DNA from 2 places in the Massilia niabensis genome. Region 1 is predicted to be linked to the other one. Evidence: predicted binding sites of a transcription regulator. Region 1 holds the regulator's gene; the other holds the start of a gene.
The links. Region 1 encodes FliA, which starts transcription of late flagellar genes. Its sites were predicted from a motif close to CTAAAGTTTNNNNNNNNNNNGCCGNTA; they were not measured.

Region 1 (15,384 bases):
GCCGGAAACTGAATTCGCCGCCGAACACGGCTACGCCAACCGCCGCGCTCCGCAGCTGGAACCAGGCTTCGACATGGCGGCAATGACGTCGATGATGTCGGCCGCGATCGCCCAGGCCAAGGAATCGGCCGCGCAGGAGATGAGCGGCATGATGCACGAGCTGCGCGCCATGCGCGGCCTGATGGAAACCCAGCTGGCCGAGTTGTCCTGGGGTACCACCACCCAGCGCGAGCCGCAAAAGGCCGCCGTGCTGCGCGAGATGCTCGCCGCCGGCTTCTCGGCGTCGCTGGCACGCTACCTGGTCGACAAGATGCCGGCCAACAAGGACGCCGCCGAGGCGATGCGCTGGATCAAGACGGTGCTGGCCCGTAACCTGACGACGATGGCCGACGAGGACAACCTGCTCGACAAGGGCGGCGTGTTCGCCCTGGTCGGCCCGACCGGCGTCGGCAAGACCACCACCACCGCCAAGCTGGCTGCGCGCTGCGTCATGCGCCACGGGCCGGAAAAGCTGGCCCTGATCACCACCGACGCCTACCGTATCGGCGGCCACGAGCAGCTGCGGATCTACGGCAAGATCCTGGGCGTGATGGTGCACTCGGTGAAAGACGAAGCCGACCTGCGCATCGCCCTGAAAGAGCTGCGCAACAAGCACACCGTGCTGATCGACACCATCGGCGTGTCGCAGCGCGACCAGATGGTGACCGAACAGGTCGCCATGCTGCAGGGCTCGGGCGCCGACGTGAAGCGCCTGCTGTGCCTGAACGCGACGTCCACCAACGAAACCCTGGCCGAAGTCGTGCGCGCCTACCAGGGCAGCGGCCTGCACGGCTGCATCATGACCAAGCTCGACGAAGCGGCATCGATCGGGAACGTGCTGGACGTTGTCATTCGCCAGAAACTGAATCTGCACTACATCTCGAACGGCCAGCGCGTGCCGGAAGACCTGCACCTGGCCGACCGCGCGATGCTGATCGACCGCGCCTTCCGCAGCCGCCGCGAGGCCGCCGCCGCCTTCGACGACGCCGACCTGCCGCTGATGATGGCCGGCGCCGGTGCCCACTGCGGCAACCGCGACGACAGCCTGGGTGGGGTGCGCTTTGGCTAGTTTTGATTTCGACCAGGCCGAAGGCCTGCGCCGGATGCTGGCCGGCCCCAAGCCACGTGTCGTGACCTTCCTGTCCGCCACCCCGAGCGACGACAAGGGCGCCATGCTGGTGAACCTGGGCGCCTCGCTGTCGCAGGCCGGCAATGAAGTGCTGATCGTCGACGCCACCACGCGCGACTATGGCGTCGCGCGCCGCCTCGAGCTGGAACGCCACGCCGGCCTGTTGCAGGTCGCGCGCCAGGAGTGCGCCCTGAACCAGGTCGTCCAAAGCGCGCCCCAGGGTTTTTCGGTGGCGCTGCTGTCGCGCGACGGCGACACGCCCGGCGCGGGAACCGATGAAGCGCGCCGCCTGGCGAAAGCCTTCGATGTGCTGGTGAAAGGGCAGGGCGGCATCGTCATCGTCGATGGCGAACTCCATCGCGACGGCAGCTTTGCCGTGCCGGTACTGGCCGAGTCGGAAATCGTGGTGCAGGTTTCCACTAGTGCTACCTCGATCACCAACGCCTACTCGCTGATCAAGCGCCTGGCCCAGGAATTCGGGCGCCGTCCCTTCGGCATCCTGGTCACCGGGGCCACCGAGGCGGAGGCGAAGGTGGTTTACGATAATATGTCGGCAGCAGCAAGTCGTTACCTTGCGGTAACTTTGACTTCGATGGGCTCGGTGCCCGCCGACGAATACCTGCACCGCGCCGCGCGCCTCGGGCGTGCGGTGGTGGATGCCTTCCCGCTGGCCGGGGCGTCGGTGGCCTTCCGTGAGCTGGCCGGCCGCTTTGCAGCGCCGGACCTCGCCCTGTTTCGACGATTCGAGCGTCAGAGCGGCGCGCATTTAGGTTCCTGAGAAAAAGAACAAGCATGTATACCGTCAAAGGGAAAGCGGACAAGAACCACCTGCTCACCGAGCACGCCCCGCTCGTGAAGCGCCTGGCGCACCAGATGAAGGCCAAGTTGCCGCCATCGGTCGAGGTGGATGACCTGATCCAGGCCGGGATGATGGGCCTGCTGGACGCCATCAACCGCTACGAGGACAACCACGGCGCCCAGTTCGAGACCTATGCCGTGCTGCGCATCCGCGGCGCCATGGTCGACGAGTTGCGCAGCAACGACTGGTTGCCCCGCAGCACGCGCTCGACCATGAAGAAGGTCGAGTCGGCGATGACGATGCTGCAGCAGAAGCTCGGCCGTCCGCCGACCGAAACCGAGGTCGCCAAGTCGCTCGACGTGTCGCTCGCCGACTACCAGGAAATGCTGTTCGAGGGCGGCGGCCACCAGCTCGTGTACTACGAAGACTTCCATGACGACGACGGCAACGACAGCTTCCTCGACCGTTACGCGGTCGATGACGACGACCCGCTGCGCGCGCTGCTCGACACCGACTTCCGCCAGGCCGTGATTGCCGCCATCGACGGCTTGCCGCCGCGCGAGAAGATCCTGATGGGCCTGTATTACGAAGAAGAACTGAATCTGAAGGAAATTGGCGCCGTGCTGGGCGTGTCCGAGTCGCGCGTGTCGCAACTGCACACGCAAGCCGTGGCCCGCCTGCGCGCTTCGCTCAAGGAAAAGTTGTGGACTTCGCCAGCCTGATCGGCCTGGCGCTGGCGGTCATCGGCCTTTTCGTCGGGCATAGCCTCGACGGCGGCCGGCTGTCGTCGCTGTTCCAGCCGGCGGCGTTCGCCATCGTCGTCGTCGGCACGTTTGGCGCCGTGCTGCTGCAGTCCGAGGCGCGCACCTTCCGGCGCGGCATGCGCATGCTGCGCTGGGTCTTCTTCCCGCCCCAGGATACGCGCCAGCCGCGCTCGCGCGAGATCGCGCTATGGAGCCATACGGCACGGCGCGACGGGCTGCTCGCGCTCGAGCAGTACATGGGAACCAAGGATTTGTTCGTCCAGAAAGGCCTGCGCCTGGTGGTGGACGGCATCCATCCGGACAAGCTGCGCGCCCTGCTGGAAACCGAAGTTACCGCCTATGAATTCGCCGAACGCCAGGCCGCGCGCATCTGGGAGTCCGCCGCCGGTTACGCGCCGACGATCGGCATCCTGGGCGCGGTACTGGGCCTGATCCATGTGATGGAAAACCTGTCCGACCCGTCGCGCCTGGGTTCCGGCATCGCGGTCGCCTTTGTCTCGACCGTGTACGGCGTGGGGCTGGCGAACCTGTTCTTCCTCCCGGTCGGCAACAAGCTCAAAGCCATCGTGTCGGACCAGGTGGTGCAGTACGAAATCCTGACCGAAGTGTTTCACGACCTGGCGAGCGGCAACCACACGCGCCTGGTGGAGGAACGCGTGGCCAGCCTGGTAGCGCGACGCTAGTGGGGCGCTAACCATGGCGCGCAAGAAATACGACGACGGAGGCGAACAGCAGGACCGCTGGCTGATCTCGTACGCCGACTTCATCACGCTCCTGTTTGCCTTCTTCGTCGTGATGTACGCCATTTCCGTCGTCAACACCGGCAAGTACCGGGCCCTGTCGGACGCCCTGGGTGACGCCTTCGGCGGCAGGCCGGAAACGCCGCAGGCCAGCTCCACCATCGAAACGCTTCCCCTGACCAACCTGATCGCGCGCAAGCGTGCGGAGGCGGCGCGCCGCGAGCGCGAGCGACTGGACACGCTGGCGCGCCAGCTGAATGCCTCGCTGGCGCCGCTGGTGAAGGATGGCAAGGTGCGCATCACGCAGACCGGGCAGGGCGTGAAAGTCGACATCAATGCCAGCGTGCTGTTCCAGGAAGGGCAGGCGGCGCTTGGCACGGACGCCCGCGCGACGCTCGGGACCGTGGCGGGGCTCCTGAAGAACGACGCGCATGCGATCGAAGTCGAGGGCCATACCGATAACCTGCCGATCGCGAATCCGGCCTACCCATCGAACTGGGAACTCTCGAGCGTGCGCGCAAGCAGCGTGGTGCGCCTGTTTATCGAAGGCGGGATTGCCGAGGGTAGGTTGACTGCCGTGGGGCACGGCGCCAACCTGCCGGTCGCGCCGAATACGGACGAAGCGGGCAGGGCGCGGAACCGGCGGGTGGCGGTGACGATCCTGGCGTCCACCCCGTGAACCCTTGGCTTTTCCCGGCTGCGCCCGCACAATGCGTGACACAACCATACGGAGTCGATAATGCATCGCAGACCCTTCCTTCTGGCCGCGCTCCTTGGTGCGACGAGCCTCTTGCCCGCGCTGGCGGGCGCCGCCGGAGAACCGACCGTGGACGTCAAGCACAGCATCGACATTGAAACACCGAACGGCCGCGTCCTGGTACAGCTGACGGTGATTAACCAGGGACGCAGCACGGTCTGGATTCCGCGTGAAATCCTGGCGGAGAAGGAATTGACGGGGCGCCGTTTCGACCTGCGCGACTTCGGCAACAGGCCGATTGCTTATACCGGGAAGATGGTCAAGCGCGCGGCGCTGACGGCAGGGGATTACCAGGCCCTGGAGCCGGGCAAGATGCTGATGAACACGATTGATATCACGCAGACCTACGCGTTCAAGAAGGGCCGGCACAGCTATAACATTGGCTATGCCGGCCCGGTGCTGGCCGATATCAGGAAGCTCGACGCCCTGACGGAGTTTCCCGCCAGGCCCGTCTCGTTCGTGTATTCAGGCCAATGAGCCGACCGCTGAGCGGCCGCTGAGGGCCGTTCAGTTCAGTCCTAGTTCAATGCCGGGGTGTTCTCGGCAAAGTACTCGTGGTTGTCGGCGTTCGCCACGGCCGCGTTCGGATCGCTGATCGCCAGGCTGGCCGCGCCGCTCTGGCCGTAGACGTTATCGTCGGTGCCAGCCACGACGTCGAAGTGGCTCATTTCATGCACCAGGGTGCCGCCCTTCGAGTCGGTGCCGGTCATTGGCGCATTCCAGAAGGCGCGGCAGACGTAGATCTTGTACGGCTGGGTCGGGTACACGTAGGCGTAGTAGCTCTGCTTGCAGCCGCAATCCACGACGACGTTCTTGTTGTCGAAACCATCCTTGATCGCGGTGAAGTTGGCCTTGACCTTCGCCTGGCGGGTCGAGGTGACGGTGCCGAACCACTTCGTGTAGCGCGGGCCCATCGTGGTCTTGGCCATGTAGGTGACCGAGCTGTTGCTCATGGTCTTGGCGGCCGAGATCGCGGAAGCGACCGTGCTCTGCTGCGAAGCGGTGCAGTTGGTATAGCTCAGGCCGGCCGGCGCGGGCAGGCCACCGCCGGCATCCGGTCTTTTCAGCGCCTGCATGATGGGCGAGTCCGAACCGCGCGGCAGGCGTCCTTCGATGTAGAGCGAGGCCGCTTCCGACTCGAGCTGGCCGATGTCGCCGCCGGCCGCGCTGGCAGCCGCGGCATTGGCATTCGCGCCGTTCTTGTTGCCCAGGAACAGGTCCGGCGAGGCGGCGCGGTAGCGGATCGCGTAGTCACCGGTTACGCTCAGGTCGTACAGTGCCGACAACTCGACCTTGACGGTGTGCGAGGCGCCCGGTTTCAGCAGGTAATAGTCGGCCTGGGTCGGCTTGGCGCGCTTGATCAGGGCGCCCGTGTAAGGGACTTTCGCGCCGTCGCGGGTGATGTCGAACAGCGGGGCGGACAGGCCTTCGAACGGCGTGCGCCACTTCAATACATATTGCGGAGAAGACGAGGTGTTGGTCAGGGTGACGTTGACGTACACGTCCTCGCTCGCGCCGAGCGCCGCCTTTTCCGGCATGACCGTGACTCTCACACCGTACGACCCTGCCTGGGCGCCGACTGCGACGCTCAGGGCTGCGATACCGAGTGCTGATTTCAGGATGCTGTTCCAGCTCATGTGACTTCTCCGTTGTATGTGTTGTCGTGACCGTGCCGGCCATTCTTTTACAAGTTTCCGCTCGAAAGTTGACCTCGATCTAACGAAAACGCAACCATACTGATCAATTCATGGCCTGGTAGCAATGCATTTCAGATAGGGTCATCGCTGGTTTGCGAAAACGTAACAGTCGTGCATTTTCTTCAATCGTGCGCTAGCGTTCGGCGCAATGCCGTGCTAGCGCGGGTGCAGGCAACTGCCTTGTTAATTCAGCGGCGGCGAATTCTCCCCGAAATATTCGTGCGAATCGGCATTGTTGATGGCCCGCTCCGGCGCCGTGCGCGCCATGTCGGCCGCGCCCGACTGCCCATAGACGTGGTCGTCAGTGCCGGCGACGATGTCGAAGTGACTCAGCTCATGCAGCAGGGTGCCGCCCATCGAGTCGGTGCCGGTCAGCGCCGCCGTCCAGAACGCCTTGCAGACGTAGATCGTGTAGGGCTGGGCCGGGTAGACGTAGGCAAAGTAATCCTCGTTGCAGCCGCAGTTCACCTTCACCGGCTTGGTTTCGAAGGCGTCCTTGATGGACGTGAAGTTTTTCGTCACAGCCCCCTGGCGCGCGGCATCGAGGGCGCCGAACCAGTTGGTGTAACGCTGGGCCTGCTCCTTGCCGCTGGTGAGGTAGGCAAGGCCGCCGGCCGCCATGGCGGTACCGGCCGTCATGGCGCTGGCGATGGTGTCCTGCTGGGCGTTCGAGCATTCGGCGTAGCTCAGGCCGCTGCCTGTCGGGGCCGCCAGGGCAGGGGAGGCGGCGCCGCGCGGCATGCGGCCCTCGATGTAGATGGCGGCGGTGTTCGAGCGGACCGGTCCGCCGTCGCGGGTGCTGCCGGCCTCTGCCTTGGCGCCCGTGGCCAGGGCGGGGACGCGGTAGCGCACCGCATAAGCGCCGGTGATGGCCATGTCATAGGTGCTGGACAATTCGACGCGGGCGCTGCGGCTTTCACCGGGCGCCAGCCCGATATAGTCGGCTTCGACCGGGGCCGCGCGCTTGACCTTGCGGCCGAGGTAGCGCACTGGCTGGCCGTCGCGGGTGATGTCGAACAGCGCGGCTTCCGGCGCCACGAAGGGCGTGCGCCATTTCAGGAGGCGCTCCGGCGTGCTGCCGGTGTTGGTCAGCGTGACCGTGACCAGCACCTCGTCGCGCTTGCCGAGCGCGGCGCGGTCGGGGGTGATGCTGACGGCGATGTCGCCGGCAGCCTGGCTCGAAAGGGTGGTGGCCAGCAGCAGGGTGCAGGCGGCGATGTGGATGGGGGTGCGGTGCATGGATTCCTCCGTCGGGTGATGACTGAGGAATACTGTGGGCGTGTTTCTACCTGTTGAGCTTGCGTTGCGGCAATATGTCCGTGCCGACCTGTAAAACAGCAACGGCCGCATCAGCGGCCGTCATCCATACAACAAAGCTTGAAACTCACCCCACGACAAACCGCTGCGACGGCCCGCTGCCGAAGGTCTGTCCCTTCGCGCCATACAGGGCCTGGTCCGCGCCGCCGGTCGGGGTGCGCAGCGCGTTGAGCACGGTCTGGTTATGCGCCATCTGGCGGTTGATCAGCATGCCGTTCACGCGGTTCAGTTCTTTCGCTTCGAGGGTCTGTGCCAGCAATGCCGTCCACGTGGAACGCACCGCTTCGTCGGCCTGCGCCGCCAGCCATGGTTCCATGCCCGCTTCCGAAGGCTCGAAACCGGCGCGGCTGAGCGCGGCATGCCGTTCACGCGAGCGTTGCGCCAGCTCCTGCACCAGCGCCACCTTGCGTGGGGTCAGTTGCGCCAGTCCGTCCGCATCGGCCGACACCAGGAACTGCTGTTCCTGCTTCATCAGTTCCACCAGCGCTTCAATACGCTCGTGTTCGAAAGTGAGGGTCGTGCCGGGACTGGTCATGGAGCTCATTGGGTGATTATCTGTTACGTGAGTGGAGCAGGTCGCGCACGGTGTCTAACAGACCGTCCGCGATCCTTTCTGAATTCACCTGGAACTGCCCATCGGCAATCGCCAGCTTGATACGTTCAACTTTCTTGGCATCGAACACCTGGCTGGTGCTGGATGCGCCGCCTGCCGACGACAGGCGCACGCTGTCGGTCTGGGTCTGGCTTGGAGCAGCCGTTGCCGCGGCCTTTTCGGCCTGCTTGGCATTAGCTGCCGTGGTATTCGGTTGCTGAAGACCCTGGGGGCCTTTGAGGGTATCGTTAATTTTCACAGCATTATCCTTCTCTGTTCGGAGCAGGAACTCCGGGATCTGCAGTCTGTAACGGCTCTTCGTCGACAAACTTTAGCGCGGATCGCTAAATAGAGAAATTTAATTGCTTGTTAACTAAAGTGTTACTTCCACAATACCGCCATTCCTCGCCGTGCCGCTGATGATCGCCCCGCGCGGCGTGCGCACCTGCACCACCTGGCCCTCGCCGGCGTTGCCGATCGCCTTGCCTTCGCCCGAGACCGAGAAGTTTTCTCCACGAGAAATAATGCGCACGGCCTGGTTCTGCTGCACCACCGGTTTGCTCTTGAGCGAATCGAGCCGCAGCGGGGTGCCGGCCGGCAGCGACACGGTCGGCGTGCGCCCGATGGCCTGCGCCATGTCGGTGATGATCCCGTTCGGCATGGCGGCGATGTCGCCCTGCATGGTGGCAAGCTGGCTCGCGTCGATCGCCTGGCCCTGTGCAAGCGGCACGGCTGCCGTGACGTAATCGGCGACGACGCTCACCTGCGCCTGCAGGAACATCGTCCACACGGGCGCCGTGCAGCGCACGCCGACCGTGGTCTTGCCCCAGGGACGGGCGCCCGGCTGCTGGAAGGCTTCGGGCGCCGGGCAGGCGGCCAGCGACAGGCGCGGGTCGACCGCGCCGACTTTCACCGTCACCTTGCCCGGCAGCCCGGCGCTTTGCGTTTGCAGGAACTGTTCGGCGACCTTGCGCAGCGCGGCGCCGTCCTGGCGTGCTGCATTCGATGCGGGCGAGGCGGCGTAGGCCACTGGCGCGGCCAATAGCAGCAGCGTAAATAGCTTGAATGTCTTGAACATGGCAGGAAAGCCCTTTCGTAATGACTGCCATCTTAGCGGGTTGATGCCGTAGTGAAACTTTGAATAGCCGGGGTTTGGCACGCCTGATCAATCGATGGGCGAGTGTTGCTCAAACGTATGATTCACGCTGTCCCAACAAGAAATCAGCCCGGAGGCGGCATGATCGACAAACTCGACAACTATCTACGGTTCAATGAAACGGCGCTGTCCCTGCGCGCCCAGCGCCAGGAACTCATCGCGTCCAACATCGCCAACGCCGACACCCCGAATTTCAAGGCGCGCGACATCGATTTCGCCAGCGCCATGCAGGGGGCATTGGCGCGAGCCAATGCCGGCGGAGCCAATCCGGGTGCAACCGGCGCCGGCCAGCTCGCCGCCACCAACAAGTCGCACGTCCAGCCTGCCGCCGACGGCAAGGCCCTGCCGGACGGCACGCCGGTGCTGTACCGCGGCGTGATCCAGGGCGCGGTCGACGGCAATACGGTCGACATGGATGTCGAGCGTAACCAGTTCGCCGACAACGCGCTGCGCTACGAAGCGGGCATCACGATGATCAACGCACAGATCCGCGGCTTGATGGCGGCGATCCAGAGCGGTCAATAAGGTCAATAATTATGTCGTTATTTAATATCTTCAACGTCTCCGGCTCGGCCATGAGCGCCCAGGCCCAGCGCCTGAACACCGTCGCCAGCAACCTCGCCAACGTCGACAGCGCCACCTCCGCCACCGGCGAAGCCTACCGCGCCAAGCAGGTCGTCTTCGAGGCGGTGCCGATGGCCACCGGCGGCACCGGCGTCAAGGTGAAGGAAGTCGTCAACGACGCCTCGCCGATGAAGCAGGTCTACGACCCGAAACACCCGATGGCCGACGAAAAAGGCTATGTGACGATGCCGAACGTGAACCCGGTGGACGAAATGGTGAACATGCTGTCGGCCTCGCGCTCCTACCAGAACAACGTCGAAACGATGAATGCGGCGAAAAGCATGCTCCTCAAGACCCTGACCCTGGGTCAATAACTAAATAAGTAAGGCATTCCATGTCCACCGTAAATCCTGACGCCAGCACGTCGATCAACGACCTGATGTCGACAATGAACGTGAAGAAGAAGTCGACCGACAGCGTGCAGGCCGACACCGACAAGTTCATGACCCTGCTCGTCACCCAGCTCAAGAACCAGGACCCGCTGAATCCGCTCGACAACGCCCAGGTGACCAGCCAGCTGGCCCAGCTGCAGACCGTCACCGGCGTCAACAAGCTCAACGAAACGCTGGAAACGCTGAAGTCGAGCTATCAGTCGACCGAGGCGATGCAGGCCACCAACCTGATCGGGCACGGCGTGCTGGTCGAAGGGAACAACCTCACGCTTACCAACGGCAAGTCGGTCTTCGGCGTCGAACTGGCGACCGCTGCCGACAACGTGCAGGTGATCGTCACCGATCCGCGCACCGGCAAGGACGTGGCCACGATCGACCTCGGCGCGAGCGAAGCGGGCGCGGTGCCGCTGGCCTGGGACGGCAGCAGCGACGCCATCGACGCCGCCGCGCTGGCCGACGGCAAGTACAGCTTCCGCGTCGCCGCTACACGGGGCGGCCAGCCGCTCACCGACGTGAAAGCCCTGACGCTCGACATGGTCGCCAGCGTCAGCACGAATTCGAAGGACGGCGTGAAGCTGAACCTCGCCGGCAAGGGGGCGATTACCCTGGCCGACATTAAGCAAGTCCTTTAAACCGTACTGAACCTTATTCACGGAGAATCACATGTCCTTCCAACAAGGCCTCAGCGGCTTGAACGGCGCAGCGAAATCGCTGGACGTCATCGGTAACAACATCGCCAACGCCAGCACGGTCGGCTTCAAGGGCTCGCAGGCGCAGTTTGCCGACGTCTACGCCAGCTCGCTCAACGGCGCCGGCGGCATGACGGCCGGTATCGGTACCAAGGTCGCGAACATCGCCCAGCAGTTCACCCAGGGCAATATCGAATCCTCGAACAACTCGCTCGACGTCGCCATCAACGGCCAGGGCTTCTTCCGTACCGTGACCTCGGGCATGGTGCAGTATTCGCGCAATGGCCAGTTCGCCCTCGACAAGGAGGGCTTCATGGTCAACGCGCAAGGCGCGAAGCTGACCGGGTATGGCGTGAGCGCCAATGGCCAGGTGCTGGCCGGTGCCCCGATCCCGGTGCAGATCAGCACCACCGACCTGAAACCGGTCTCGACCACCAAGGTCGGCATCGAAATGAACCTCGATTCGCGTGCCGCTGCCCCGGCCGTGAACCCGTTCGACGCGGGCGACCCGAACACCTATAACAAGCAGTCACCGGTGGACGTGTACGACACGCTCGGCAACCCGCACGTACTGTCGACCTTCTACGTGAAGAACGGCTCGGGCACCTGGGACGTCTACGCGGCCAACGACGGCACCGAAATCACGAACCTGAAAGTGGCGCAGGCGGCGCAAGGCGAGACCGCCGAATTTGCGGCCGTGAACGCGGCGCGCTCCGCATGGGATGCGGCGACCAAGGCGATTCCGCCGGTGGCAGCCACGATCTCGGCAGCGCTGGCGACCTATGCCAGCGCGGCCTCGAGCATGGTCGCTGCTGCGGCAGGCAGCGCAGGCGCCGATGCGGCCGCCCAGGCGGCAATCGTTACCGCCGGTAGCGATGCGGCGCGCGTGGCCGGCTACTCGGTGGACCAGGTCGACAAGGCGATCGCCAATGCGGTCAAGGTGCCCGCGGTGCCGGTCGGCACGCTGCGCTTCGACGAGAACGGCGCGCTGAATGCGGTTGATACGGCGAACGGCGGCAAGTTCAACATCGAACTGCCGATCTTCCCGTCCACCGGTTCCGACCCGACCCAGAAAATGGAAGTTGCCTTTACCGGCACCACCCAGTACGGCACCTCGACCAGCGACAAGAAGCTGATGCAGGACGGCTACACCGCCGGCAACCTGCAGCGCTTCTCGATCGGCGAAGAGGGCATCATCCTCGGCCAGTACAGCAACGGCCAAAGCAAGCCGCTGGGCCAGATCGTGCTGGCGAACTTCGCCAACCCGAATGGCCTGGAACCGCTCGGCAACAACGCCTGGGCCGAGTCGGCCGATTCGGGCACGCCGCTGGTCGGTGTGCCGGATTCGGGCAGTTTCGGCGTGCTGCAGTCGTCGGCCGTGGAAACCTCGAACGTCGATTTGACGGCGGAACTGGTGAACATGATCACCGCGCAGCGCGTGTACCAGGCGAATGCGCAGACGATCAAGACGCAGGATTCGGTGTTGCAGACGCTCGTCAATCTGCGTTAATCGTTGAGCGATTGACCAACGGATGGTTGAACGCGTGAGCGGGAGACCCGTCCACCCTACGTCCCTACGTTTATCGATACGGATGATCGGGGACGTAGGGTGGGCGGCTCCGCCGCTCACGCGTTCAACGAAAAACCGCGTACCACGGCACTAGAACAGCATCTGGCACGACAAGGAAAACAAATGGACCGCTTAATCTACACCGCCGCCTCCGGCGCCAAGCACATCCTCGAGCAGCAGGCCACGACCTCGAACAACCTGGCGAACCTGAACACGACGGGTTTTCGCGCCCAGCTCGACACCTTCCGCGCCGTGCCCGTGCAAAGCGAAGGCCTGCCGACGCGCGCCTTTGTTGTCAACAACACCGTCGGCGCCGACTTCTCGTCCGGCCCGCTGCAACTGACCGGCCGCGACCTCGACGTTGCCATCAAGGGCCCGGGCTGGATCGCCGTGCAGAACGCCGATGGCAGCGAAGCCTATACCCGTAACGGCGCCCTGCAAATGAGCCCGAACGGCGTGCTGACCACCACTGCCGGCGTGACTGTGGCGGGCGAGGGCGGCCCGATCACGATCCCGCCGGACGTGACGGTGACGGTTGGCGGTGACGGCACCATCTCCACGGTGTCGAATGCCGAGCGCCCGGCAGCGCCGGTGATCCTCGGCCGCATCAAGCTGGTGAACCCGCCCGAGCAGGACCTGGTGCGCGGCGACGATGGCCTGTTCCGGCTGAAAGATGGCGCAAGCGCCCAGGCCGACCCCACGGTCCGGGTGGCGGGTGGCGCTCTGGAAGGCAGCAACGTGAATGCGGTGGATGCGATGGTGGCCATGATTGGCTTGGCGCGCTCGTTCGAAACCCAAATGAGCCTGATGAAGAACGCCGAGAATAACGCCGCGAAAGCCGGTCAGATCCTTGCTTTGAATTAAGTGTTTCTCCAGCATAATTCTATTGTGCGTGGCGCCTCTCGGCTGCTGCCAATAGGAGAAACCCATGATTCGTTCGCTGTATATCGCCAAGACCGGCCTCGAGGCACAGCAAACCAACCTCGATGTCATCACCAACAACCTCGCCAACGTCAGCACCAACGGCTTCAAGCGTTCGCGTGCCGTCTTCGAGGATTTGTTGTACCAGACCGTGCGCCAGCCGGGCGCCCAGTCGTCGCAGCAAACCAACCTGCCATCGGGCCTGCAGCTCGGCACCGGTGTGCGCGCCGTCTCGACCGAACGCATCTTCACCCAGGGAAATCCCCAGCAGACGGGCAACTCGAAGGACGTGATGGTCAACGGCTCGGGTTTCTTCCCGGTCCTGCTGCCTGACGGCACCCAGGCCTATACCCGCGACGGCTCCTTCCAGACCGATGCCAATGGCCAGCTCGTCACTTCCAGCGGCTACGCCGTGCAGCCGCCGATCACGATTCCCGCCAATGCCGAGTCGATCACGGTCGGCCGCGACGGCACCGTCTCGATCAAGGTGGCCGGCACCACGGCGACGACGCAGGTCGGCAACCTGCAGCTGATGACCTTCGTGAACCCAGCCGGGCTGGAGTCGCGCGGCGAAAACCTGTACCTGGAAACGACCGCGTCAGGCAACCCGAACGCGAACACCCCGGGTACCAACGGCGCCGGCGTCCTGATGCAGGGTTTTGTCGAAACCTCGAACGTGAACGTGGTCGAGGAAATGGTCAACATGATCCAGACCCAGCGCGCCTACGAGATCAACAGCAAGGCGATCACCACGTCCGACCAGATGCTGGCGAAGCTGGCCCAGCTGTAACTCGACCCATGAAAAAACTCGCTTTCCTTGCTGTACTGGCCCTCGCCGGCTGCGGCACCACCCCGACCACGATCGTGCAGGAAACGCGCAGCGCGCGCCCGGCCCTGGCCGAAGTCGCGCCGCCGACCGACGGCGCCATTTACAACGCCGCGCGCTACCGTCCGATGTTCGAAGACCGCCGCGCGCGCCAGATCGGCGACCTGCTCACGATCAACATCGTCGAGAAGACCTCCGCCAACAAGGCCGGCACCAGCTCGGGCAACAAGTCGGGCAGCGCCAGCTTCGGCCTGCCGGGCCCGCTGCAATCGCGACTGGGCGCGAATGTCGCGCTTGAATCCGGCATCGAATTCAAGGACGGCGACAACCAGACGGCGAGCAATGCCTTCACCGGCACCATCGGCGTCACCGTCACCGAAGTGCTGTCCAACGGCAACCTGATCGTCGCCGGCGAAAAGCAGGTTGCGATGAACAAGGGCATCGAGTTCATCCGCTTCTCGGGGCTGGTCAGCCCGGACACCATCCAGAACGGCAATGTCGTGTCCTCGACCGTCGTTGCCGACGCCCGCGTCGAATACCGCACCAACAGCCGGATCGACCGCGCCGAAGTCAATTCGATGATGTCGCGCTTCTTCCAGTCGCTGCTGCCGTTTTAAGGATCTGAACATGCGTTTTATTCCCCTGATGCTGGTGCGCGGCGCCATCCTCGCCACCCTCGTGCTCGCTACTTCGGTGACCCACGCCGAGCGCCTGAAAGACATGACCAGCATCGCCGGCGTGCGCCAGAACCAGTTGTCGGGCTATGGCCTCGTCGTGGGCCTGGACGGCACCGGCGACCAGACCAGCCAGACCCCGTTCACGGTGCAGTCGATCATTGCCATGCTCCAGCAAAAGGGCGTGAACCTGCCGCCGACCGGCCAGCTGCAGCTGAAAAACGTCGCCGCCGTGATGGTCACGACCTCGCTGCCGGCCTTCGCCCAGCCGGGTCAGAACATCGACATCACGGTCTCGTCGATCGGCAACGCCAAAAGCCTGCGCGGCGGCACCTTGCTGATGACGCCGCTGCATGGCGCCGACGGCCAGGTGTATGCCATGGCCCAGGGCAATGTGCTAGTTGGAGGTGTTGGCGCCTCCGCCGGGGGCGGTGGCGCCCAGGTGCAAGTCAATCACCTGTCGGTCGGCAAAATCTCGGCAGGCGCCACGGTCGAACGCGCCGTGCCCTCGACCCTCGGCGAAAACAACCAGATCCGCCTGGAGCTGAACCAGACCGATTTCGCCACTGCCAGCCGCGTGGTGACGGCCGTGAACGACCAGTTCGGTGCCGGTACGGCGACGGCCCTGGACGGCCGCGTGATCCGGGTGCGTACCCCGTCCTCGTCGGATGCGCGCGTCAGCTTCATTGGCCTGCTGG
Region 2 (15,384 bases), on a different contig from region 1:
GAAGAGCCTGCGCGCCTCGGCAATCGCGCGTTCGTCGCCGGCACGCGCCAGCGCGCCCGCCAGCAGCGGGCGCAGCCGGCTATCCTCGAGCGTTTCGCCGTCCTTCGGCTCCCAGCCGAGCTTGTCGAAACGCGGCTGCACGAAACGGAGCACGAAGCGCCGGATCAGCGCGCTTTCCGGTTCGCCGCGCGCCAGGTTCTGCAGCGTGCCGAGGTTCGAGAGGATCGATTCCCAGACCGCCAGGCGCGGCTCCTCGCCATATTTCGCGACCAGTGCCAGATAGCTGGCGAGCGGCGTGCGTCCAGCCGTGACCAGGCTCCAGGTATCGAGCAGGAACTTCAGGCGCGTCGGGTCGGGCAGTTGCGCGGCATTCGCGGCGAGCGCGTCGAAGCTGGCGCGGTCGTACTGGATGCGGAAAAAACCCACGCTGTCCGGGTCGACCACCAGCGCGCCCTCGCAACCGCCCTGGGTGATGGTGGTGCTGCGGTTCGTCAGCAGCGTGGTCCAGGCACGTCCGCCGACGGTGCCGACCTGCAGCGGCACGTTCCACAGGCGGTCCTCTAGCGCCGGCTCGTCGAGCCGGTACTGCTCCTGCAACAGCGTGACCTTGCGCTTGCCGTCCTCGCAGGCCTGCGCCACGCTAATCAATGGAAAGCCGGGCTGGGTCGTCCAGTCGGCGGCCAGCCGGGCGACCGGCTTGCCGGACGCCGTTTCGATGGCCGTCCAGAGGTCGGCCGTGGTCGTGTTCGAGTACTGGTGCGCGGCGATATAGGCGCGGATGCCCTTGCGGAACTTGGTTTCGCCAACATAGTTTTCCAGCATGCGCAGGAAACCCTGGCCCTTGACATAGGTGATGGCATCGAAGGCGCCGGCGGCCTGTTCCTCGTTGTCGATGCGGGTCTGGATCGGGTGCGTGGTCTTGCGCGCATCCAGGTTCAGCACGCTTTCGCGTTCGACGATGCCGTCCAGGTAGGGCCGCCACTCGGGATGGAAGCGCTCGGTGGCTTTCGACGCCATCCACGAGGCGAAGCCTTCATTGAGCCAGAGATTGTCCCACCAGGCCATCGTGACCAGGTTGCCGAACCACTGGTGCGCCACTTCGTGGGCGTTGACCTCGAAGGTCAGCTTCTTGACGTCTTCCGGGCTTTTTTTGGGGTCGTACAGCAGGGTCGCTTCGTTGTAGACAATGCCGCCCCAGTTTTCCATTGCACCATTGAAGCCGCCGGGAATCGCGATCTGGTCGAGCTTGGCGAGCGGATACGGCACGCCGAAGTAATTATTGTAGTAGCGCAGCAGGTCGCGCGTGGCCGCCAGCGGGAAGGCGGTCGCGCCGAGCTTGCCCTCGGTGGTGACGATGCCGATCTCGACGCCGTCCTGGCGCGCCGTCACGCGCTCCATCTCGCCCGCCACCAGCACCACCAGGTAGCTCGGCATCTTCGGGGTCGGGGCGAACGCGATGCGCTGCAGGCCGCCGGCCAGCTTTTCCTGCTTCAGGGCGGGCGTGTTCGAGTAGGCCTTGAAGCTGGCCGGCACGTCGACCGTCAGCCTGAAGCGGGCGCGAAAGGCCGGCTCGTCCCAGGTCGGCAGCATGCGGCGCGCATCCGACGGCTCCATGGTGGTCGCGACCAGCTTTTTATCCACGCCGCCCGCCTTGTAGCGCACCTGGAACAGGCCGCGCCCTTCGCGGTTGATCTGGCCCCGGAAGCGCAGGGCCAGCGTGTAGCGTCCCGGCGCCAGCGGCGACTTCAACTCGAAAGCAAGCGTTTCCTGCTTCTCGTCGAGGATCGGCTGCAGCGCCTGGCGCGTCTTGCCGGGGCCGAGCAGCGTGGCCTCGTCGATTGCCAGGTTGGCGGCGTTGAGCACGATACGCTTCGTTGCGCGCAGCACCTCGATCTCGACGCTCTGCTGACCGCTGAAGGTATCGTCGGCGATGTTGGGCACGAGGTGCGCGTCGTACAGCAGCGGAACGATATCCTTCGGCAGTTTGCCGGGGGTGGTGGCAAACGAAAATGGGGCTTCGGCCAGGGCCGCTGCCGGGGCAAACGCGGCGGCCAGCGCCAGCGTGACGGCAACGCCGCACAATGCCTGCTTGTCTCTCATGATGTCCTCTCTTATTATTTTTGATGGGTATTTTGATGCCTATCCTGGTGCCGCAGCCGGCGCAGCGATCCAGCACGCACTGTAGGGGAAGCGAAGCGGCACGATACCCCGAATGCGACGAACGGCAAAAAACCGCGCTGGAATGCAGAATCCCGGCAGTATGCCGCATGCATGACGCCAGGCCTTGAGGGGCGCGTCAGCCCCTGCGCGCCGCGGCCCGAAAATTTTTGGATTATTTTTGCGAAGGACCCTAAAGTTTCCGAAAGCACTGCCGTAAAAGGAGGACAACCGGTAATCCGGCCGAAAAAAATTGCAGCGGTGCTCACATGACCTCCAACGAAGTCCTCTCGATGTACGAAAATATTGCTGGCCTGACGGGCAAGATGGCCGTGGCGGCACAATCGGAGGACTGGAACGGTTTCGACAGCCTGCAGGCGCAATGCGCCGCACAGGCAGCGGCCACTGCGACGGGCGTGCCGGCCCTCGACGGCGCCAAGCGCCTGCGCAAGATCGACCTGCTGAAACAGATCATGGCCAACGACCGCGCCATCCGCGACATCACCGAACCATGGATGGGCCAGCTGGACCGCGCGATGCGCGCGCACTGAGCTGCCCTTTCTTCGAATAATCAAGCGCCTGCGGGCGCTTTTTTTATTGCGCCTGGCAATTGATGTGAATTGGAGGCGCAAACAAAAAGGCGCCCGCAGGCGCCTTGGTGCTGTGACCGGCTGGCGCCGGCCACATGAATTCGGAGAGCAACACCAGGTAGCCTGGTGTCGCCTCTTTGCCGGTTGCATCCGGCGTCCGCTGCCGCAGTTGGCAACGTGACCGCTTCCGGAAACAGGCGTCTTGCGACGTACCTCCGTTACCCGCGCCACGCTATCGGTGGTGGCTGCGGCGGACTCTGTTCCGTTTTGTGGTTTTGACAACCAACGAACCCAGTATATATCAAAATAATAACTTGTGTAGACTGATTCGTGCGCGCCACCTTCGCCTCAGGTTTCGCTGTTTTCGAGGGCCGGCTCGACCGGTTCCGGTGCCGCAGGTTTACGCGAACCCGGCATCAGGCGCGCCTTCACGGCGGACATGAAATTTGGTTTCGGCACGCCGTCCGCGGTGGCCGCCGCCGGCATCCTGGCCGGCTTGTGCTCTTTCGGGATCTTGCCCAAGCTTGAGCGCTTGCGCCGGCGCAGCAGCGCAAGGGCCAGGCCGGCCAGCGCGAGAACGGCCGCAATGGCGCCGCCGATCAGCCCCCACGGCGTTTCTGGTTCGGGTGGCGGCGCCTTCTTTGCCTTGAGCTGGATACGCGGCGCGCCCTTCGGGGCGGGTGGCGGGGCCGTGGCAGGCGCCAGTTCAGCCGATGGTGCCCCTGCCGTCGCCTGCAACACCTTCACCTTCTCTTCAAGCTGGCCGAGCTCGTGGCGCAGCGCGGTATTCTTCTCGCCCAGCACGGTACAGGCATTGAGCTGGCCGGCTTCCGGTTGCGGCGCGCATGTGCCTGGGGTGTCCTGCCGTTTTGCCGTCGCCGTTGGCGGGACCTCGACGGGCGCGACTTCCCTGGCGATGGCCTTCTTGATTGGCACTGCCGCGCGCCTCACTACCGGCTTGCGTGGCTCCACGTATTCCTCGCCCTCGTGCAAGGCTGCTGCCGGACGCGATGCGGGTTGCGGTTTAGCCGGCAGTGTAACCGCGACCGGCACAGGCGGAGCAACCAATGCCGGTGCCGGTGCCGGTGCCGGATTCGGGTCCGGCGTCAGCCACAGCGTCACCAGGCGCACGCTGCGCTGGCCGCCATCCTGCAGCTCGAGGTAGACGTGCAGGTGGCGGCCCTCGACGGGCTTGCCTGTGGTGAGGTGCAGGAACTGGCGGCCACCCTGCCGCGTCACATTCAGGCCCAGGCTGGAGAGAACGGCGGGCATGGCGATGTTCGCGCCCCGGTAGACGTCCGGATGGGCCAGGCCCACCCCGACTTTCGCCGCCCCGTCCTCGATCATCGTCAGCTCGACGCTGGCCGCCAGTGGCTGGCCGATGTGGGACGCTACCCTTGCATCGCCCAGTTCGGCGCCGTGCGCTGCCGTGGCCGTGGTCGTGGCCACACAGGCGAACAGCAAGCTTGGGAAGATGTGGGAAGCGCGAATCGCCATGGGAAGATGAATTTGTAGCCTAAGCGTAATTAACGGGTGTTCGGCTACACTCTTTAGCTTCTGCCCCGAAAATAAATAAGAGGACAAGCTCATGGATACCCGGATAGAAGACCAGCGGATGGAAAAGGACAGTTTCGGCCCGATCGAGGTCCCGGCCGCCCGCCTGTGGGGCGCGCAGACCCAGCGCTCCCTGCACCACTTCCATATCTCGACCGAAAAGATGGCGCCGGAACTGGTCGGCGCGCTGGCCCAGGTCAAGCGCGCGGCAGCCGCCGTCAACCGTTCTCTGGGTAAACTGCCGCGCGACAAGGCCGACGCCATCATCGCAGCCGCCGACGAAGTGCTGGACGGCCGCCACCCGCACGAGTTCCCGCTGGCCGTGTGGCAGACCGGCTCCGGCACCCAGAGCAACATGAACATGAACGAGGTGCTGGCCAACCGCGGGTCCGAGCTGATGGGAGGCGAGCGCGGCGAAGCGCGCCTGCTGCACCCGAACGACCACGTCAACATGGGGCAGTCCTCGAACGACATCTTCCCCACCGCCATGCACGTGGCGGCGGCGCTGGCGGTGTCGAAAGACCTGCTGCCCTCGCTGGTGCGCCTGCGCGGCACCCTGCAGGTGAAATCGCGCGATTTCGACGACATCGTCAAGATCGGCCGCACCCACCTGCAGGACGCCACGCCCCTGACGCTGGGCCAGGAATTTTCCGGCTATGTCGCCCAGCTCGAGTTTGCCGAAAACGCGATCAAGGCGTCGCTGCCGGGCCTGCTGTTGCTGGCGGCGGGCGGCACGGCGGTCGGCACCGGCCTGAACGCGCACCCCGAGTTTGCGCCGCGCATCGCGGCTGAACTCGGTTCGCGCACCGGCCTGGCCTTCAAGACCGCGCCGAACAAGTTCGCCGCCCTTGCCGGGCACGACGCGCTCGTGTCCAGCCACGGCGCCCTGAAGACCCTGGCCACCGCCCTCATGAAGATCGCCAACGACGTACGCTGGATGGCCTCCGGCCCGCGCTCGGGCCTGGGCGAAATCACGATTCCGGAAAACGAACCGGGCAGCTCGATCATGCCGGGCAAGGTCAATCCGACCCAGTGCGAAGCGCTGACGATGCTGTGCTGCCAGGTGTTCGGCAACGACGTCGCCCTGAGCGTGGGCGCCTCGCAGGGCAACTTCGAGCTGAACGTGTTCAAGCCGATGATCGCGCATAACTTCCTGCAGAGCGCGCGCCTGCTGGCCGACGGCATGCGCTCCTTCGACGAACACTGCGCTAGGGGGATCGAACCGAACCGCGAGCGCATCGGCGAGCTGATGGAACGGTCGCTGATGCTGGTGACCGCGCTGGCGCCGCACATCGGGTATGATGCCGCCGCGCAGATTGCCAAGCACGCACAGCACACAGGCATCACGCTGCGCGAGGCGGCCCTGCAATCGGGCCTGGTCACCGAAGAACAGTTCACGCAGTGGATCGTTCCGATGGACATGACGCGGCCGGACCCGGCGTAAGCTGCGGGCGCAAGCTCAGACAAGGCCAAGCGTGCGCCCTACAATTTTTCCCGAGGATAGTATGCAAAAGACAACTTTCGAACTGACATCCGAGTTCGTCGAGCTCAACCAGCTATTGAAAATGGTCGGCTTGTGCGACAGCGGCGGCGCCGGCAAGCACATGGTGGCCAGCGGCGCGGTATCGGTCGATGGCAAGCAGGAACTGCGCAAGACCGCAAAGATTCGCACCGGACAGACGGTGACCGTGGGCGACGTGCGGATCTCGGTGCAGTAGGAGGGACTGCCGGGCTCTACGGCACACGTTTGCGCGCAGACAAACGCGACCGGTAGTCCTTGTGTAGATTTTAAGACGTGACCAACCGGCTTAAGGTGACGGCAATGGAAACCCCGCAAGACAACCCGCAAGCCCAGGAACGGCTGATCGGCGATCTGCGCCTCGTGATCGAGAACGCGGAAGAGCTGCTGAAAAACACCGATCAGTACACAAGTGTCCTGTACCAGAACGCGCGCGCCAAGCTGGCCAGGGCGCTCGACGCGGCGAACGAAGAACTCGAACGCTTCGAAGACGCCCAACTGAGTCGCATGATGGAAGCGACCCGGCAGGCCAACGAGCGATTCGCTGACCAGACCGGCGAGGCCCGCGTCCTGCGCGCTTTCCATTGAGTCGCCTGCCGCGGCGCCGCAAGGCGCCGCGTTTCGTTTACGTCCGTTCTTTCAGGTCCGCACAGCTTCTCAAGCCAGGTGAAGCAGGGATCAGGCTGTCGTGTTGATCTTGTTGCCCAGGTGCGCCGGCAGATTTGGCATCGGCGGCGGTGGCGCGATGGTGTCGAGGATCTGGGTGGCCATCGAATTTTGCATGTCCTGCTGCTTCTTGAGCATGGTCAGGGCAACCTCCTGCTTGTTGCCCGTCTCGGCAATGGTGGTAGACAACTTGGCGATAGCGAGGACATCCATTCCGGTCTCCTGATGAGGGTTATCCTCCATTAACGACTTAATTATCGGAAACTTGAGCCCTTCCCTTCATCCATTCGGTGAGCCAGGTCAACACGTCCTCGGGCCTGTTCAGGTCCAGCCAGGCCGGCCCGGTTGCACCGGTCGTTAACGCGGGCACATCCGAGGCCACCGCCACCACCAGCGGGTCGTCCAGGTACAGCGGCGCCCGTCCGAGCCCCGGGCGGAATACCTCGAGTTTCGGCAACGGCTCCCACTTGTATCCCTCGACCAGCGTCAGGTCGGCCGGGGCCAGGCGGGCGATCTGCTCGGCCAGCGGCGGTTCGCCCTCTCCGCGCAGTTCGCGCAGGATGGCGTAGCGGTAGGGCGAGGCGATCATCACCTCGGCGGCGCCGGCCATCCGCAGGCGCGCGCTGTCCTTGTGCGGCGGCTCGAGTTCGATGTCGTGGTGGCTGTGCTTGACGATGTTCACGCGCAGGCCCTGCGCGCTCAGGCGCGACACGAGGAATTCGAGCAGCGTCGTCTTGCCGCTGCCGGACCAGCCGACGACGGCCAGCACGGGGCCGGCCGCTTGTGCTACCTCCGTCACCCGGGAATCAGTAACTGACACGATAGCGGGTACCCCGGTAATTCATCACGGCGTATTTCGGCATCAGGCGCTCCAGCACCAGGCCCGGCGCCAGCTCCTCGCCCTCGCGGCGCAGCACCTTGTCGACCAGCAGCAGCCGGTCCGATGGATTCGGCGAATAGATATAGCCGCCGACGACGACCTTCGGCACTTCGCGCTGGAGCGCTTCCGGCAGTTGCTGCAGGGTGCGCAGGCTTTCTTCAGGAATCGGTTCGGGCGCGCGCGCCGGCGGGGAGGTGTCGGCGACGCGGGCAGGCGCGGGCAGGTAGACCGCTTGCGGCGCACCCTCTTGCGCGGCGATGCCGGGGGCCGCGGCAGGCCGGGCCGGTGGCGGGCGCACAGTCTTCGGCGCGGGCGGCACCGGAGCCGGCGCAGGGATCGGCACCGGCGCGGCAACAGGCTCGCTCCGCGGTGCGGCAGGCGCCGCCTCCGGCGGTGGTGCGACGGGCGGCAGCGCCGTATCGGCAACCGCTACGGCGGGTACGGGAGTATTCACCGGCGCGGCCGCGGCGGGAGAAACCTGGCTGTGCGCGGCCGGCTGCGCTGGCGCCGGCGCCGGCGCCCGGCCGCGCCAGGCCAGAGCGGCCACCACCGCGGCAAGCAGCAGGCCGGCCCCGAGCCCGATCAGCAGAGGCTTGCGGTTCGCCGGCGCCGCGCGTGGCGGCACGTGCACGGGCGCGGGCGCGTGGATGTCCGGCGCATGGCCTAGCTGGCGTTCGGCTTGCGCTTTCTTGAGTGCTTCGAGGATGTACGACATCTTATTGTCCCGTCCCGGCGGCGGCGAGCAGGCGCGGCTCCTCCACCCCGGTCAGCTGGTTGAGGCGGATATGGGTGCGCGGGCCGGCCACGCCGTCCGCAGTCAGGCCCTGATTTTGCTGGAAGGCGCGCAGCGTTTCTTTCGTGCGTGCGTTGAACGGCTGCTGCGCCGGCGGGGCCGCGACCCGGCCGAGCGCTGCCAGGCGCGCGGCGAGCCAGTCGACGTCGACGCCCGCATCGCCCAGCGCCAGCTGCTCGCGATAACCCCGTGGCATTTTCCAGAAGGTGGTGTACTCGCCGGTGAAGCGCGGCGCCAGGCTGGCGAGGTCGACGCGCTCGCGCTTGTTGCCGGTATCAATCGTCACGCCGCCCCCGTCCATGCCGACCAGCACGGCGTAGCGCGTGGCCGCACCCTCGCGCAGCGTGATCACGGCCGGGCGGTCGAGCTGGCGCAGCTCGTAGATGCCGCCGCGCCCTTGCAGGCAGCGCAGGTCGATCCGGTACGCGACCTCGCAGGGTTCGCCCTCGGGCAGGGCGCGGCCCCAGCGCGTGGCCAGCGCGCGCAGCGCCAATGCCTCGTCTGCGCGGCCAAGCGGCAGCACCGCCCGCGTGCCGGCTGGCGCCGGCTTGGCGGCGGCAAGCAGGACGGTCTTGGCCGGCGCCCTGGCTGCGGGAGCGCTTGCTGCCGGCACGTCGCCACGCGGCAACAACTGCCACGCCGCGACGCTCAAGGCCGCACCGGCAAGGACGCCGCCGGCCACCAACGGCCAGCGCGCCGACCGTGCTGCCGGGGCGCCCTCGCCCGCGAACACCTCGGCGGCGGCCGTACGCACGATGATTGGCGTCGCTTCGCGGCTGTTTTCCACGTAGGCGCCCAGCAGCGCGCGGTCGCACAGCAGGTTGATGCGGCGCGGCACGCCCCCGCTGATCCGGTGCACGAGCGGCACGACCGAGTCCGGGAACACCGGCGCGCCCTGGCTGCCCGCGACCGCCATCCGGTGCGCGATGTAGGCGCCGGTTTCCTGCTCGGACAGCGGCCCCAGGTGATAACGCGCGATCACGCGCTGGGCCAGTTGCTCGAGCTCGGGGCGCGCCAGCATCGTGCGCAGCTCCGGCTGGCCGATCAGGATGATCTGCAGCAGCTTGCGTTCGCTCGTCTCCAGGTTGGTCAGCAGGCGCAACTGCTCGAGCACGTCGGTCGAGAGGTTCTGCGCTTCGTCGATGACGAGTACGTTGTTGCGCCCCTGCGCGTGCGATTCCAGCAGGTAGGCATTGATCGCATCGATGTAGCTCTTCACCCCGCCCTGCCCGCCCGGCATCGCGATGCGGAACTCCTCGCACACCGATTGCAGCAGCTCGCCAACCGTCAGTTTCGGATTGAAGATATAGGCCAGCCGGCAGTTCTCGGGAACCTGCTCGATGAAGCAGCGGCAAACCGTGGTCTTGCCGGCCCCGATCTCGCCCGTCAGCAGCACGAAACCACCGCCGCTGTTGATGCCATACAGCAGGTGCGCCAGCGCCTCGCGGTGGCGCTCGCTCATGAACAGGTAGCGCGGATCGGGCGCGATCGAAAACGGAGCCTGCTTCAGGCTGAAGTAATTGGTGTACATGAACAGGCTAGCGGAGGAGCGCCACTGGTACAGGCGGCAAGGGTTTATACCTCGCGCAGTATATTTTGGATTTGTCCTGGTGATAAGCGATGACGCTGCCCGGGTTCGATACCCTCAAGGGAAAGCGCGAAGCGTCGGCGGGCAGGTGGCGCAGGCCGGCGCCGGCACGGACCGCGCCTTCCAGTTCTTCCGGCTTGCTGTCGAGCACGGCGGCCACGAACACCAGCGGGTTGGTGTCGTCGCTGACCATGATTTCCCGCACCGGTTTACCCCACAGGGTCGCGTCCAGCTTGAACCAGTACGCTCCGCCCTCCTGCTTGTAGGCGGGGCCGAAGGCGGTGGTGAGCCAGGAATGAAAGTAGGCGTTGTCGAGATGGCTGCGGCACAGCAGCGCGCTGCCGATGACGGGGGCAAAGGTCGAGGGCGCCGCATTGACCTGGATGCAGGCGAGCGCCAGCACAGCGCCCGCGGCGGCGCGCGGCAGGGTCACAGCTTCGACAGCCAGTCGCGGTTGGCGGCGATCTTCGCCTTGGCCGATGCCGGCAGGGCCTCATAGCAGCCGGGGTGCTGCTTGAGCGCGTGCTCGCGGACCTCTTTTTCGAGGCCATTCACGATAAACACGTAGACGGTGGCGCCGTCGCCATTCTTGCGCGTGCCCAGGTAACGAATCACTTGTTTCTCCTCACTTGACCCCCGCATTATGACACCTGCCGCCGCGGCCGGCAGTGCCATGGCGCCTCAGAATGCGCGCTGGCCCACCGGTCGCCATGAAGAACTGTTGCTTCGGAGCCACCGGTTGCCGTTCAGCGCCCTTCTTTGACTGTTGATACCGCCATTTTGCGCGTCTGTCGGTTGCCCCGTCCAGGCCGGAGCGCTTTGCCTTATCGTGCAAGTTCCCAATTAAACAAAAACAACGAGGACACCTGTGAATACCCGAATCAAGCACACCGCCGTTGGCGCCCTCCTGCTCTGCATTGGCATTGCCAGCATGCAGGGCGTCATTGCCGAGGAGCGCGCCCAGGAGCCGCGCCAGGCCGTGACCCTGGACAAGCGCAGCGTTGGCGCCTTTAACGCCATCGAACTGGCCGGTCCGTTCCGCGTCATCGTCAGCGAAGGCGCGCCGCGCCTCGAACTGTCGGGTGAGCCGAAGCAGCTGGCCGAGATCGAAAGCGAAGTGCGCGGCGGCACCCTCATCGTGCGCCAGCGCTCGCGCTCCGGCATCCACATCAGCTTCGGAAAGCGCGACCGGCAGGAGGTGGTCGTGCGCATCGGTGCAAGCGGCTTGAAGAGTCTGACTACCAGCGGCAGCGGCGACGTCGAGCTCGAATCGATCGGCGGCGAACGCTTCGTGCTGGCCGCGCAAGGACCGGGCGACATCCGCGCCCGCGGTTCGGTGCGCGACCTGCGCCTGACCAGCAGCGGCAGCGGCGACCTCGAGCTGCGCGGCGTGAAGGCGGCGAATGTCGACCTGGCCATGTCCGGCCCGGGCGATGTGCACCTCGGTAGCATCGGCAGCGACCTGGCGGCGCGCGTGTCCGGTTCCGGCGACGTCGAAGTCGACGAACTGCGCGTCGCGCGCGCCGTGGCCCAGGTCAGCGGTCCGGGTACTGCGCGCCTGCGCGGCAGTGCCCGCGAACTGCGGCTCGAGCTGACCGGTTCCGGCGACTTCGACGGTTGCAAGCTCGATGTCGAAAAGCTGAGCAGCGTGCAGCGCGGGCCGGGCAGCGCCTGCGTCGCCGGCACCATCCGCCAGTTCGAAGCCGAGGTGCACGGCTCGGGCGATTTGGATGCCCGTGGCCTGCAGGCCGGCCGCGCCATCCTGCGCATGAGCGGCCCCGGCAGCGCCACGCTGTCGGGCAGCGCCGACGAGCTGCGCGCCACCCTGAGCGGCTCGGGCGAACTCGAAGCCGAGCGCCTGGCGGTCAAGAACGCCATGATCGACAGCGGCGGACCCGGCGACGTATCGCTGGCCAGGGTATCGGACACCCTCGACGCCTCGCTGCACGGCTCGGGCGACCTGTCGGCGGCCATCGACGGCAAGCGCGTCATGCTCAAGATGCGCGGCCCCGGCAGCGCACGCCTGGAAGGCCGCGCCGACCGCATGGAGGCCGAGCTGACGGGATCGGGCACCCTGCAGGCACGGCGCCTGACCGTGCGCCAGACCGACATCAATGTGCGGGGGCCGGGCAGCGCGACGGTGAATCTGGTGCGGGATGGGGAGAACGGCCGCCGCGATGAGCTGGTGCTCGTCGAGCGCGGCGGGCGCCGCCAGGCTGACTAAGAAACAGATGAGGCGGGCTGAATGCCCGCCCCACGCGAAGCGGCATCGTTGTCCACCGTGCTGCCAGCTCATCAATACCACTTCGCACCGCTGACCATACCAATCAGATACCTGTTGACAAGCCGGGACCGCCTCCCTATAGTGCCCTGACCTCCCTCCGGCACCTATTTCACATGATCGAATACCTTATCGGCGTCGATGGCGGCGGCACCGGCACCCGTGTGCGTTTGGCCCGCCCCAGCGGCGAAGAGCTCGCGCAAGCGACTGCCGGCCCCTCCGGCCTCTCCCACGGCATCGGCAATGCCTGGACCACCATCCTCGGTGCCATCGGCGAAGCCTGCGCCATTGCCGACATCGGCTCCCCTCCCCTGTCCTCGATGGCGATCGGCCTGGGCCTCGCCGGCGTCCACAATAAAGACTGGGCGGCGCAGTTCGTGGCCAGCGATCCCGGTTTCGCGGCCCTGGTGCTCGATACCGACGGCTTTACGACGCTGATGGGCGCGCACGGCGGCAAGCCGGGTGCCATTGTCGCCATCGGCACCGGCAGCGTCGGCGAAGCGATGCTGGACGACGGCACCAAGGTCGAAGTCGGCGGCTGGGGCTTCCCGGCCGGCGACGAGGCGAGCGGCGCCTGGATGGGCCTGCGCGCGTTGAACCACATCGAGCAGGTGCTCGACGGCCGCGTCGAAGGCGGCGCGTTTGCACGCGAAGTGATCGCGGAGTGCGGCGGCAACCGCGACGCCGTGCAGATCTGGCTCGGGCGCGCCAACCAGACGGCCTACGCCGGCCTGGCGCGTTTCGTGGTCATGCACGGCGAGACCGACCCGACTGCCCGCGCCATCCTCGAGCACGCCGGCCGGGAAACCGCCGCCATCGCCGACGCGCTTGACCGCGGCCACACGCTGCCGCTCGCCCTGTGCGGCGGCCTTGGCGAAGCGTTGATGGCCTGGCTGCCCCACGAGACCCGCGCGCGCTGCCTGGCGCCGCAAGGCGACTCCGCGCGCGGCGCCCTGCTCATGATCGAACGACACCTGGAAAGAAGCGCCCGATGAAAGGCAACATCCTCACACCCGGCGGCTGGGTCCACGGTAACCTGCGCTTCAGCGCCACCGTCGAGGCCATCGAAGGCAGCCCGGTCGACCCGGACGGGAACGGCGACGACTACATCCTGCCCGGCTTCATCGACGTGCACGTGCACGGCGGTGCCGGCCGCGACATGATGGAAGGCGGCGACGCGCCGCACGTGATCGCCGCCCTGCACGCGAAGCACGGCACCACCAGCCTGCTGGCGACCACCATGACCGCGCCGCCGGAAGACATCGAGCGCGCGCTCGACGCCATTGGGGCGGCCGTTGAGACGCGCGGCAAACGCGAGGCGCGCATCCTCGGCGTGCACCTGGAAGGCCCGTACATCAACTCGGCCAAGCTGGGCGCCCAGCCGCCGTTCGCGAAGGAAGCGACGCTGGCCGAAGTGGAAGCCTACGGCCGCCGCGCGCCCATGCGCGTGATCACGGTGGCGCCCGAGATCCACGGCCACCTGGAACTGGTGCGCGCGCTCACCGACCTGGGGGTCCGCGTCCAGATTGGCCACACCAGCGGCTCGTACGAGGACGGCGTCGCCGCGCTGGAGCACGGCGCGGCCGGCTTCACCCACCTGTTCAATGCGATGCCGGGCCTGCACCACCGCGAGCCGGGCATGGTCGGCGCGGCGCTGGCCCATGCGCAGTACGCCGAGATCATCCCCGACCTGCTGCACGTGCATCCGGGCGCGATCAAGGTCGCGCTGCGTTCGATCCCGCACCTGTTCTGCGTGACCGACTCCACCGCCGCCGCCGGCATGCCGGATGGCGAGTACATGCTGGGGCGTCAGGTCGTCCATAAATGCATGGGCGGCGTGCGCCTGGCCGACGGCACCCTGGCCGGCTCGACGCTGACCATGGACGGCGCGCTGCGCAACCTGGTCAAGATCGGCCTGCCGCTGGCGGAAGCCTCGCGCCGCGTCTCGACGAATGCCGCCGACTACCTCGGCGAGACCCGGCGCGGACGCCTCGCTCCCGGCTGCCATGCCGACATCGTGGTCCTGGACCGCGACCTGAATATCAAAGCTGTCTATATCGAAGGGGAAGTGCTGTGACGGTCAATGAAACCTCGAATTTGACTTCCCTTATGCTGCAGGAAGCCCTGTCCGCCGGCGACTGCGTCGCCCTGCAACTGAGCCAGGACGTGGAACGCTACGCCGAACTCGGGCGCACGCTGAGGTCGACCAACTTCCACAGCGCCGTCACCGTGGCGCGCGGCAGCTCGGACCACGCGTCGAACTATGTCGCCTACCTGATCATGTCGCGCATGGGGCGCCTCGTCACCTCGCTGCCGATGTCGCTCATCACGCTGTACAAGTCGCCGCTGGTCACGCGCGACACGCTGGCGATCTCGATCTCGCAATCGGGCCAGAGCCCGGACGTGGTCGAGCCGATCCGCTACTTCGGCGATGGCGGCGCCACCACCGTGGCGCTGGTGAACGACGCCGAGTCGCCGCTGGCGCAAGCCGCCCACTGGGCCATGCCGCTGCACGCGGGCAAAGAGCAGAGCGTGGCCGCGACCAAGAGTTTCATCACGAGCCTGGTCGCCGGCGCGCGCCTGGTCGCCGAATGGCAGAACGACGACGGGTTGAAAGCGGGCCTGGCCGCCCTGCCCGACGACCTGCGCGCAGCCTCGCAAGTCGACTGGTCCGCGGCAATCGAGGTGCTGGCCCCGGCGCGCAACATCATGGTCGTCGGGCGCGGCATCAGCTTCCCGATCGCGCTGGAGGCGGCGCTAAAGTTCAAGGAGACCTCGGCCCTGCAAGCCGAAGCCTTCTCCGGCGCCGAGATCAAGCACGGCCCGATGGCGTTGATCGAGGATGGCTACCCGCTCCTGATCTTCGCCACCCGCGGCCCGGCCCAGGCCAGCCTGGTGGCGCTCGCCATCGAGATGCGCGGGCGCGGCGCGCGCGTGCTGCTGGCCGCGCCCGAAGACGTCAACGAACGCGACCTGACCCTGCCGGTCGCCGCCACGCCCGATCTCGACCCGATCGTCGCGATCCAGGCCTTCTATGTGATGGCGGCCAAGCTGTCGAAAGCGCGCGGCCTCGACCCGGACCGCCCGCGCCACCTGAGCAAAGTCACCCGGACCAACTAAGAGCTAAAACGATGGACGAACTGAGCATGGATGAATTCCGAAAAATCGCCGGCCAGCTGATCATGGTGCGCCTGTTCGGCACCGAGCTGGACGAAGACACCGCGGCCTTTCTGGCTGAAAACAAGGTACGCGGCGCCTGCCTGTTCCGCCAGAACATGACGGACGCGGCGCAACTGACCCGCCTCACCGGCGCCCTGCGCGCCGTAATGGGCCCCGGCGCGCTGATTGCACTCGAC

Region 2: a site for FliA is predicted at 2,351-2,377, ahead of ACFPN5_RS22005 (flagellar protein FliT). Genes of this name have one in related genera too.

What each region holds. Positions count from the first base shown of each region.
Region 1 covers NZ_JBHSMU010000015.1:720,828-736,211, forward strand. The annotation lists gene flhF (flagellar biosynthesis protein FlhF) at 1-1,108, shown strand, start outside; gene ACFPN5_RS17655 (MinD/ParA family ATP-binding protein) at 1,101-1,946, shown strand; gene ACFPN5_RS17660 (RNA polymerase sigma factor FliA) at 1,961-2,689, shown strand; gene ACFPN5_RS17665 (flagellar motor protein) at 2,671-3,414, shown strand; gene motD (flagellar motor protein MotD) at 3,428-4,150, shown strand; gene ACFPN5_RS17675 (hypothetical protein) at 4,211-4,705, shown strand; gene ACFPN5_RS17680 (M35 family metalloendopeptidase) at 4,747-5,865, opposite strand; gene ACFPN5_RS17685 (M35 family metallo-endopeptidase) at 6,109-7,164, opposite strand; gene ACFPN5_RS17690 (flagella synthesis protein FlgN) at 7,310-7,786, opposite strand; gene flgM (flagellar biosynthesis anti-sigma factor FlgM) at 7,794-8,093, opposite strand; gene flgA (flagellar basal body P-ring formation chaperone FlgA) at 8,208-8,912, opposite strand; gene flgB (flagellar basal body rod protein FlgB) at 9,072-9,515, shown strand; gene flgC (flagellar basal body rod protein FlgC) at 9,527-9,928, shown strand; gene ACFPN5_RS17715 (flagellar hook assembly protein FlgD) at 9,949-10,638, shown strand; gene ACFPN5_RS17720 (flagellar hook protein FlgE) at 10,670-12,205, shown strand; gene flgF (flagellar basal-body rod protein FlgF) at 12,389-13,129, shown strand; gene flgG (flagellar basal-body rod protein FlgG) at 13,194-13,976, shown strand; gene ACFPN5_RS17735 (flagellar basal body L-ring protein FlgH) at 13,985-14,629, shown strand; gene ACFPN5_RS17740 (flagellar basal body P-ring protein FlgI) at 14,640-15,384, shown strand, end outside.
Region 2 covers NZ_JBHSMU010000016.1:249,863-265,246, forward strand. The annotation lists gene ACFPN5_RS22000 (M1 family metallopeptidase) at 1-2,100, opposite strand, end outside; gene ACFPN5_RS22005 (flagellar protein FliT) at 2,427-2,708, shown strand; gene ACFPN5_RS22010 (FimV/HubP-related protein) at 3,096-4,244, opposite strand; gene fumC (class II fumarate hydratase) at 4,336-5,745, shown strand; gene ACFPN5_RS22020 (RNA-binding S4 domain-containing protein) at 5,807-6,019, shown strand; gene ACFPN5_RS22025 (DUF883 family protein) at 6,124-6,408, shown strand; gene ACFPN5_RS22030 (putative motility protein) at 6,499-6,699, opposite strand; gene mobB (molybdopterin-guanine dinucleotide biosynthesis protein B) at 6,737-7,285, opposite strand; gene ACFPN5_RS22040 (general secretion pathway protein GspB) at 7,293-8,081, opposite strand; gene ACFPN5_RS22045 (AAA family ATPase) at 8,083-9,690, opposite strand; gene ACFPN5_RS22050 (hypothetical protein) at 9,698-10,180, opposite strand; gene ACFPN5_RS22055 (hypothetical protein) at 10,177-10,362, opposite strand; gene ACFPN5_RS22060 (GIN domain-containing protein) at 10,616-11,971, shown strand; gene ACFPN5_RS22065 (glucosamine kinase nucleotide-binding domain-containing protein) at 12,145-13,023, shown strand; gene nagA (N-acetylglucosamine-6-phosphate deacetylase) at 13,020-14,105, shown strand; gene ACFPN5_RS22075 (SIS domain-containing protein) at 14,138-15,148, shown strand; gene nagZ (beta-N-acetylhexosaminidase) at 15,175-15,384, shown strand, end outside.